DNA from 3 places in the Neorhizobium puerariae genome. Region 3 is predicted to be linked to each of the others. Evidence: riboswitches for the same ligand, from Rfam matches in the RefSeq annotation. Region 3 holds a riboswitch; each other region holds the start of a gene.
What was found. A riboswitch is a leader RNA that binds a small molecule or an ion and turns the genes downstream of it on or off. The one in region 3 is predicted to bind cobalamin.

Region 1: linked by a shared signal. The riboswitch ahead of ACFFP0_RS31885 (DUF1636 family protein) and the one ahead of ACFFP0_RS07045 (ABC transporter substrate-binding protein) in region 3 are both predicted to bind cobalamin.
Region 2: linked by a shared signal. The riboswitch ahead of ACFFP0_RS16090 (aromatic ring-hydroxylating oxygenase subunit alpha) and the one ahead of ACFFP0_RS07045 (ABC transporter substrate-binding protein) in region 3 are both predicted to bind cobalamin.

Annotation. Positions count from the first base shown of each region.
Region 1 covers NZ_JBHMAA010000077.1:178,686-181,953, reverse strand. Annotated here, with positions in the region: gene cobO (cob(I)yrinic acid a,c-diamide adenosyltransferase) at 1-333, opposite strand, end outside; gene ACFFP0_RS31895 (CbtA family protein) at 330-1,094, opposite strand; gene ACFFP0_RS31890 (CbtB domain-containing protein) at 1,107-1,283, opposite strand; cobalamin riboswitch at 1,321-1,518, opposite strand; cobalamin riboswitch at 1,612-1,820, shown strand; gene ACFFP0_RS31885 (DUF1636 family protein) at 1,928-2,326, shown strand; gene cobW (cobalamin biosynthesis protein CobW) at 2,323-3,268, shown strand, end outside.
Region 2 covers NZ_JBHMAA010000017.1:86,063-89,330, forward strand. Annotated here, with positions in the region: gene ACFFP0_RS16090 (aromatic ring-hydroxylating oxygenase subunit alpha) at 73-1,317, opposite strand; cobalamin riboswitch at 1,426-1,639, opposite strand; gene ACFFP0_RS16095 (DUF6656 family protein) at 1,797-2,414, shown strand; gene ACFFP0_RS16100 (L-threonylcarbamoyladenylate synthase) at 2,547-3,268, shown strand, end outside.
Region 3 covers NZ_JBHMAA010000008.1:353,840-357,107, forward strand. Annotated here, with positions in the region: gene ACFFP0_RS07040 (FecCD family ABC transporter permease) at 1-334, opposite strand, end outside; gene ACFFP0_RS07045 (ABC transporter substrate-binding protein) at 367-1,368, opposite strand; cobalamin riboswitch at 1,511-1,708, opposite strand; gene ACFFP0_RS07050 (Gfo/Idh/MocA family protein) at 1,872-3,164, opposite strand; gene ACFFP0_RS07055 (ABC transporter ATP-binding protein) at 3,166-3,268, opposite strand, start outside.

The sequences.
Region 1 (3,268 bases), on a different contig from region 3:
CGCGATGTCGCGCTGCAGGTCCTGGGTTTCCCAGGTGAAACCTTCGCCCATCGTATGCCACACGACACGGTCGCCGAAGGTGGCCAGTGCGGGCTGCTCGCCGGTCGACCAGGCACCCTTGATGAACTGCACGACGCCGACACGGCGATTGTTGCCGAGCATGCGCAGCGCCAGACCGAAAGCGGCGGTGGACTTGCCTTTGCCGGGACCGGTATGGACGATGAGAAGACCCTTTTCGAGGGTCTTCCCGGCCACTTCCGCATCCTGAACCGCCTTGCGGTTCGCCATCTTGGCGCGATGGCGTTCGGCGGATGTTTCGTCGATCTCCTTCACCGCGAAGCCAGCTCCGTGGAAGAACGCACGGCAACATCCTCGCCGGCGCGAAATCTTTCGCGGATCACGCCGGCAAGCGTGCCCAGCGCCGCCCAGAAAACCAGGTTCGTGGCATAGACCGCATTGACGAAGCGGGCGTGCAGTTCGATCGGCACGGCCGTTTCATGGCTTGGCGGCAGCGGCGCGCCGACAAGATGCGGCGCGATCAGCAGAACGATCGCCAGCGCCGCCAGCACGGCCGAGCGCGTGTAGGCAAGCAGGCCGAGGCCGGCGGCCGTGCAGACGGCTGTCGAAACCCACCAGATCTGGCGAGGACCGAGTTCCGCCGCCGGCATGCCCGGCAGTTCGGGCGGCAGCCCGAGGCCGGGGGCAAGGCTGACGGTAAGGAAACCCGCGATGCCGAACAGCAGGCCGCCGCGCCATCCTCCGAAACCGCCCAGCGCTTCCGCACCCGCGATCATCACGAGGCCGAAACCGATGGCGGCCAGCACGTCCGCGGCCGCGGTGTAGATGAAACGCTCGAAACCGTCCGCCGGCATCCACGCTTCCTCGTCGTGATGATGGTCCGCAGCGGCCGGCGCCGTTGCACCGGCAGCCGGCGCAGCCTCGTGGCTGTGGCCGGCTTCGGGAGCGGCGTTTTCATAGGTCTCCGCCTGCAGGATCAGCGGGACGGTGGAGAAGCTCTGCATCACGGTCAGCAGCAATCCGGACAACAGCCCGGCGATCACCGCCGCAAAGACGATGTTACGAAACAACGACATGGGAAACTCCCCTTAGTGGCAGGGGAATGCGAAGGAATGGCGCGAATCGTGCGCGGCGTTATGCACGACTTCCATATGCGAGAAGCCGACGAAGCCGACGACGAAAAGGCCCAGCAGCGCCGTCATGCTGAGGGGAATGATCTTCGAGGTGGAAACGCTGACTGCGGTGGCAGCAGATTTCGTAACCATGGTTATGTCCTTTCACCCTCCACCCGAGGGTCGTTCAAGTTTCCAGTCGCCTCTGGCAGGTCTCCTGGCTCGCGGATCAGGCGCCCTCGCCCGCCTTCCCGGATCGCTCCAGTGGCATGATGGACGAAGACTTTCCGCTTACAGTTGCGGGGGCAGCCGCGGGCTGGACGGCAGGAGCCGTCGCACCGCATTCCCTCTCAAGGCCCGTTCGGGCACCGTAGGCAGGGTCACTATAGACGAATTTGCCGCACGGGCAATCGCCTTTGCGACGCCTACCGTCTCCCCCGCCGTCTCCCCACTGTCTCCATTGACACGGGCCTGCGACCGGGCGTAGTTGAAGAAAGACGGTCCTTTTCCGGCAACGGAAGGGGCTAAGAGAGAATGCGGTGCGATCCTTCTATCCGGATCAATGCCGCGGCTGCCCCCGCAACTGTAGGCGGCGAGCCATCTGCCGAAAAGCCACTGGAGCGATCCGGGAAGGCAGGCAAATGGCGGCGACCCGCGAGCCAGGAGACCTGCCGTTTGGACAACAAGGCTCGCCGGGCGGGGTGCTCCGGAGAGGTTCGCTCATTCACCGCAGGCGGCTTGCCCCTCCTGTTCCGCGCCCCGATCTTGAGATATCCCGGCGGTAACGCGGCCAGACGATGAGTGACGAGCACAGGAACGATCCCGATATCGACGTGACGATCTTCGTCTGCACGAATTGCCGCGACGAAACGGATGGCGACGTGCGTCCGGGCGTGGCGATGATCGAGGCGCTGAAGGCTGCGGCAGCCGGCAGGCCACTTGCCGTCAGGCCCGTCACCTGCCTCGCCAATTGCGAGAAGAGCCCGAGCGCGGCCTTCAACCACCGTTCCGGCTGGTCCTATGTGTTCGGCCATCTGTCGCTTGAAAACGTCGAGGATATCGTCGCCGGCGCGATGATGCTCGCCGGCGACGAGCGCGGTTTCCTTCCTCTTCGCGGCCGTCCCGCCTGCCTGCGCGGCAAGGGCATGACGGCCCGCATTCCCCCCTTCCATCATCACGAGGACATGCCATCATGACCGTCTCTTTCGGCCGCGTTCCCTGCACCGTCGTCACCGGGTTCCTGGGCGCCGGCAAGACAACGCTGATCCGCAACCTGATCGAGAAGCTGGACGGCAAACGGCTGGCGATCATCGTCAACGAATTCGGCGATGTCGGCATCGACGGCGAGGTGCTGAAGGGCTGCGGCATCGAGAGTTGCCCGGAAGACAACATCATCGAGCTCGCCAACGGCTGCATCTGCTGCACCGTGGCCGACGATTTCGTGCCGGCGATCGACCAGATCCTGTCCCGCGAACCGCGCGTCGACCATATCCTCATCGAAACCTCCGGCCTTGCGCTGCCGAAACCGCTCGTCCAGGCCTTCCAGTGGCCGGATGTGAAGGCGCGCGTGACCGTGGACGGCGTGGTGGCGGTGGTGGACGGCGTCGCGCTGGCCGAGGGCCGGGTCGCCGACGACCACGACGCCCTGGAAGCCCAGCGCGAGGCCGACGGTTCGATCGATCATGACGATCCGGTCGAGGAAGTGTTCGAGGATCAGGTCGCCTGCGCCGACATGATCGTGCTGACCAAGACCGATCTTCTCGACCAGGCTTCGCTCGCCGCCGCCAAGGGCCGCGTTCAGGCGCATCTGCCGCGGGCGGTGAAAATCGTGCCTGCCGCAAACGGCGCAATCGATCCGGGCGTGCTGATCGGCCTCGGCCTCGCCGTCGAGGACGACATCGAGAACCGCAAGACCCATCACGACGACGAGCTGGACCACGACCACGACGATTTCGACAGTTTCGTCGTCGACCTGCCGGCGGTGGCGGATGCCGAGGCGCTGGCCGCGCGTATCTCCGAGACGGCGGAGGCAGAAAACGTTCTGCGCATAAAAGGCTTCGTCGAAGTCGCGAACAAGCCGATGCGCCTGCAGGTCCAGGCGGTAGGATCGCGCGTGAACCATTATTTCGACCGTGCCT
Region 2 (3,268 bases), on a different contig from region 3:
CAGGACTTCGTTCCTACCGGGCATGTTCCAGGGCCGATCACGAATAAGCGAGCGGCCCCGGCCCCCTCTCCGTCAGGCGACGATAGAGAGCTTGGCCTGGTCGCCCTGCAGGCGGTTGACCATGAAGTTCGAATACCATTCGACGAACTGCATGACGCCGCCCTCGTGAACCGCCGAATAGGGTCCCGGCTCGTAGGCCGGAGAGCGGATGCCGAAGGCGTTCTCCTCGACGATCCGGCGGTCCTGGTCGTTGGTCATGTTCCAGACATGCGTCAGTTCCTCGAGATGGTAGTCCACCCCTTCGACCGCATCCTTGTGGACCAGCCATTTGGTGGTGACCGCCGTTTCCTCCGGCCCGAGCGGGGTCACGCGGAAGGAGATGGCGTGGTCGCCCAGCATGTGGTTCCAGGTGGTCGGATAATGGAAGAGCAGCATGGTGCCGATCCGGTCGATCGTCACGTCGTCGGAGAGCTGGCGGGCAACGGCATTCCTGCCGGACATCGTGTAGCTTTCCGCCCCTTCGATCAGCGGCATGCGGGCGACGCGGAACTGGCCGTCCGGCGAGATCCTGAACTCGCTCGGCAGGTTGGCCGCCTCGCAACGCTGCCAATGCTCGATGATGACGGGATCGTCAATCGCCCCCGCGACGCCGGTGACGGTCGGCGCCTCGGGAAACGTGCGGCAGAGTTCCGGATGGTTTCCGGCACAATGGTAGCATTCGCGGTTGTTTTCCCAGACGAGCTTCCAGTTGCCCTTTTCGATGATCGTGGACTGATGGGCGACCTTGGCCTCCGACAGGCGATGCGGCGCCATGTAAGGCTCGATCGCGGCGCGAACCGGGGCGAAATCCGGCGCCTCCTGGGCCAGACAGATGAAGATGTAACCGGCGACGCTCTCGCAATGGACTTTCTTCAATCCGTATTGCGCCTTGTCGAAATCCGCCCCCATCTGCCGCCCCACCAGCAGCGAGCCGTCGAGTTCGTAGGTCCACTGGTGATAGGGACAGACGAGGCGAACCGCCGAGCCGCTCTCCTTGGTGCAGACCCTGCTGCCGCGATGGCGGCAGGTATTGTGGAGCGCCCTGATCCGCCCGTCGCGGCCGCGGACGACGACCACGGGATAATCGCCGATCTGCAGGGTGAAATAGCTGCCTGCCTTCGGCAATTCGCAATCGTGGCCGACGAACAGCCAGTCGCGGTACCAGATCATTTCGAGATCGAGCTTGTAATAATGCGGATCGGTATAAAAGGCCTGTTCGAGACTGAAGCCTTCGCGGCGGTTCTTCAACTGCCGCAGGACCTGATTGCGGATTTCCATCTAGCCTTCCTCGCCAATGCGCCCCTTGGGCAGCGCGCGAAGGACATGGAAAGCCGGCAGGCCTAAGCCCCCAAAGCCCCCTGCCCGAACGCCCGCCGCGATCGGTGAATCTCTCCAGGTCTCCAGGCTGGTTTCCGGGCTCAGGAGCTGTCCCGTCGGGACTGGACCGGCGCCTTCCCGGGCGGCCTTTGCGGCTCTTTCCCAGTGGCTTCCGCCGGACCTTCGAACTCCACCACCGTTGCGGGGGCAGCGCCGGGCTTCGACCGGCTTCCCAATTCTCCGCCTTCCCTAGCGAGGCGGCACCTTGAGCCTGAGGCGGATATAACCATTCGCCGCATGTGTCGCATAGACGACATTGCGACATCGGCAACCGCATTGACGACGGCCCTGGAAAAGCATTCTCAAGCCTCGCAAAAGGGAAACCTGTCATTAAGAAGTAGTTTCTAAAATTCCCCGGCATCCATGGGAGCGGTTCCATCATGCAGGCCAAGAAGAAGATCCGCTACTACGAAGCCCCTCCGCCAAGCCCGCCCGTGGCGCCGGAGGTGAAGATCGCCGCGCATTCGGAATTCCTGCGGACAGGCCGCATCGGCCGCCCCAAGCCGATCTGGGTGCCGGAGGAACGCCGTTACCTCAGCCATGCCCAGGTCGCGGAGCGCACCGGCAAACGCCTCGAAGAGGCCGGCGAAAAGAGCCACGAGCGCATCAACGGCTTCCACCGCTCGATCCAGTTCCCGAAAATCATAGCCCATCACACGCTCGATCAGAGGCCGCATCTCGGCTATTGCCATGTGACGGCCGCCAGAACGCTGCTTTCACGGCGCGTGCCGGTGAGCTGGTCCTTCTACATTGCCAACTTCTTCTCGGACATCAGCGAAGAGGAGGAGAAGTTCTTCGAGCGGATCAGCACCGCCTATTCCCGCATGTACTTCGCCGTGGCGGTCGAAGGCGAGCCGGGCCAGCCCTTCCGGATCAATCGCTCGATCCGCAAGAACGGGCTCTTGTTCAAGACCAGCGACCCCATGGAAGCAATCAAGAACGTACTGATGCTCGGCGCCTCGAACGAGGCGCTTCGCGAAATCATCAAAAAACTTTGAAACAGAGCCGGTCCGCGCTACAGCATCGTTCCGAAAACCGGAATCGCTTTTCGGAAAGCACGACGCGTAGATTCAAAAAGGTTGGAGCGTCCTTTTTACGTCCGTTCGGGCGTACGGCGCTTTAGGTCATACATGGCGGCCGACATCATCGACATCACCAAGGACCACGAAGGCGCGCTCCAGCGGGCCTGCGCCGTGCTGGCGGACGGCTTTCCCGTGGCGATCCCGACCGAGACGGTCTACGGGCTCGCGGCGGACGCCACCAATCCGGCGGCCATCACCCGCATCTACGAGACCAAGGGCCGGCCGCGCTTCAATCCGCTGATCTGCCATATGGCCGACCTCGCCATGGCCGAGCGCCATGCGACCTTCGATCCGGTCTCGCGAAAACTTGCCGAAACCTTCTGGCCCGGGCCGTTGACCCTGATCCTGCCCCTCAAGGCGGAAGGCGGCATACATTCGCTCGCGACGGCCGGTCTCGACACCGTCGGCATCCGCCTGCCGAAGGGATTTGCCGCCGAGCTGATCCGCGCCTTCGGAAAGCCGCTGGCGGCTCCGAGCGCCAACACGTCCGGCAGGATCAGCCCGACGAGCGCCCGCCATGTGGCCGAGGATCTGGGCGACAAGCTGAAACTCGTCATTGACGGCGGCGCGGCACCGGTCGGGGTGGAATCGACGATCGTCCGCGTCGAGGACGGCGCGATCCGGCTGCTGCGGCCCGGCGGCGTCGCCGCGGAGGAGATAGAGGAGGCGACCGGCCTCACGGTGATCCGGCCGGAAGGTCCCGCCGCGATCATCGAAGCGCCCGGCATGCTTGCCTCCCATTACGCGCCGAATGCGGGCGTCCGGCTGAA
Region 3 (3,268 bases):
CGAACCCGAGCAGCATGACGCCGACCGCACCCGTCGACGCGCCGGCGGAAATGCCGAGCACATAGGGTTCGGCGAGAGGATTGCGCAGGAGCGACTGGAGGATCGCGCCGGAAAGCGCCAACCCTGCCCCGCAGAAAGCGGCCACCAGGGAGCGCGACAGCCGGTAGTCCCAGATGACCGCTTCCTGGATGCGCGGCAGCGCGATATCCGTCAGGCCGAGGCGGTTGGTCACCGCCCCGATCGTCGTTTCCATCGGAATGGTCATCTCGCCGATCGCCACGCCAGCGGCGATTGCGACGAAGAGGGCGGAGAATACGAGGCAAACGCCCGCGATGCCGGCCGTCCATGCTCCAAAGCGCGATCGTCTCACTTCAGCAATCCGAAGCGCTCAAGGGCGTCCGCGACGATTTCCAGGCCGGTGATCGTCCGGATCGTCGGGTTCATCGCCTGGGCGTCCATCTCGACGATCCGTCCCTTCTCGACGGCGTCCAGCTTGCCGACAACCGGGTCCGTAGCGAGAAACCTCTTCTTCACGGCCGGATCGTCCGCCCCCTGGGTGCGGCGGTCCATGGTGCCGATGACGATGACGGCGGGGTCTCGGGCGGCGATCGTCTCCCAGCCGACCAGCGGCCATTCCTCTTCGGATTCGATGACGTTGCGGGCGCCGAGAACCTTGGTGATGTAACCGGAAGCGCCGTTCTTCCCGGCGACCCAGGCATCGCCCGCGACATCCGCCGACGAGAACCAGTAGACGAGGCCCACATCGTCCGCCCGGTCCGCGACGCGCCTTCTGACGGCCTCTTCACGGGTCTTCAGCTGAGCGATCAGCGCCTCGCCGCGATCCGCGACGTCGAAGATGCGGGAGAGTTCATCGATCTCCTGGTAGAGGAGGTCCATCGTCAGCATCTGCTTGCGGGTGCCGTCCGAGCGCGTGTTATCGGTCACCACGCAGTCGGTCGGGGAGATGTAGCTCGGCACGCCGAGATCGGCGAACTGCCGGCGGGTGCCGACCCGCCCCTGCGGACCGACGGACGTCAGGAATTGCGCGGCGATGAAGTCCGGCTCGCGTGCGACGACCGCTTCGAAATTCGGCGTGTTGTCGGCGATGCGGTGAACCCGGTCGTTTTCCGCCGCAAGCTCGGGCAGGACCGGCGAGACCCAGACGGCGCTGCCGGCCATGCGGTCGGCAAGGCCGAGCATCAGCATGATCTCGGTGCTGTTCTGGCCAAGCCCGACGGCCCGTTGCGGCGCCTTCTCGACGCGGAGTTCGGTGCCGCAGTTTTCAAGCGTCAGCGGATAGCTCGTCGGCGCAGCCAGGGCCGCGAACGGAAGAGTGGCGAAGAGGGCTGCAAGCAAGCCGGGTTTCATGTCCTGTCCTTTCGAAAAATACGGCGATGCCGGGATGAAAGGCAGGACTGTGCAAGGCCGTGCACATGGCTTGCATCAGGATGGCGAGCGACAAGATCGCTGACGTCACAATAGTCTCCCTGCCGGAACACCTCGTCCGGTAATCACTGGTCTCGCCACGGCAGGTCTCCTGACTTGCGGCTCCGGCGCCTTTCATCCCCTTCCCGATCCCGTCGAGATCAGTGGCCTTGATGAAAGGCTCGCCGCTTACAGTTGCGAGGGCAGTCGCGGAATCGGCCCGAAGACCTCACCGCGTTCCCTTTTCATCTGCGAATGCAGAACCGTAGCGCGTCGTTGATACGGAACCTGCGGGAACTTGTCCAGCCGCCGCAGGCATTGCGACCGCACAAATCCCAACCTTGTTCCCGGTCGCGACGGCTCATCGATGAAAGGACGAAACGGGAATGCAGACAGCGGCATCCGCGAACCCGGACGCCTCATTCTCCACAGCTTCGAATGTCGCGTCAGCCCAGCCTGATCCCGTGCCTGGCCAGCATCGCCGGAATGCTGACGACGCCGCGGGTGGCGATCGCCTCGTTCGCGGCTATCCCGGTCAGGATCGACCAGCCGCCGGCGACGTGATCGGAGGCACGCCCGCGCGTTTCCCCGGGCATGCTGTCCGGCGCAAGGATGTAGCCGAGCATGACCGGGTCCGCACCGCCGTGGGCGCCCTTGCCCGTGGCAACGTCGATCTCGCGCGGCTCCTCGCCGGCAAGATGCAGGGTGGTCGACATGCACTCGACGTCCGCCAGCGATCCCTTGCCGCCGAGGATGCCGTGCTTCTCGACATGCCTGTGGCGGAGCGTCCCCCGGGTGCCGTGGAACTCCACCTCCAGCCCCTCCCAGGGAGCATAGGCGGTGAGGGTGTAATTGGCGCTGACGCCGCTGGCGTAGCGGATGTGGACCTGCATCGTATCCTCGATGCCGATCGACGGATCGAAGACGCACCGGTCGCGGAAATAGCCGTCCTCGTCCTCCGCCTCGCGATAGAGACGGCGAATGTTGTCGTCGCTTTCCAGATCCAGCCGATAGTCGCATTTTTCGGCATCCGCGCAGGTCGCGCAGCGCGGGCCGTAATCCGTCAGCCCCATGCCGGCCGCCGTCTCCGGCCGGTAGACGGCCCGCCGTCCCGACGCGAAAACCTCCTCGGGCCGCGTGCCCAGCCACCAGTTCAGCAGATCGAAATGATGGGTCGACTTGTGGACGAGCAGGCCGCCGGAATTGTCCTTCTGCCGGTGCCAGCGGCGGAAATAGTCGGCGCCGTGCACCCGATCGAGATACCAGCGGAAATCGACCGCCACCACGTCCCCGATCATGCCGGAGGCCAGCAGGTCGTAGACCTGCGTGCGGGCCGGAGAATAACGGTAGTTGAAGGTCACCGTGACCCTGCGGCCCGTCCGCGCCTGCGCGTCGGTGATGCGCTTGAGCGTCTCAAGGTCGATGGTCAGCGGCTTTTCGCAGATCACGTCGCTGCCCGCCTCCAGCGCCCGCACGATATAATCGCCATGCAGATGGTCCGGCGTCGAAACGATGACGGCGTCGGGCGCCTGCTCGGCCAGCAGACGGTCGAAGTCCCCGGCGAGATAGGTCGCCACCCCGTTGCCATTGCGCCGCGGCACGGCCTCCGCCGACAAGGCAAGCCGTTTGGGATTGCTGTCGCAGAGCGCCACGAGTTCGTGCCGGTCGGAAAACGGGCCGGTGATCGCATCGCGGAACATCTGGTGCCGGGAGCCGCAGCCCACGATGGCGACTTTCATCTCAGGCGGTCTCCCTCAAGACGACAGGCTCCACCCGCTCGCCGTTTGCATCGAAGAAATGCATGTCGGCAAGATCGATCCCGACCGTAATCCTCTGGCCCTGC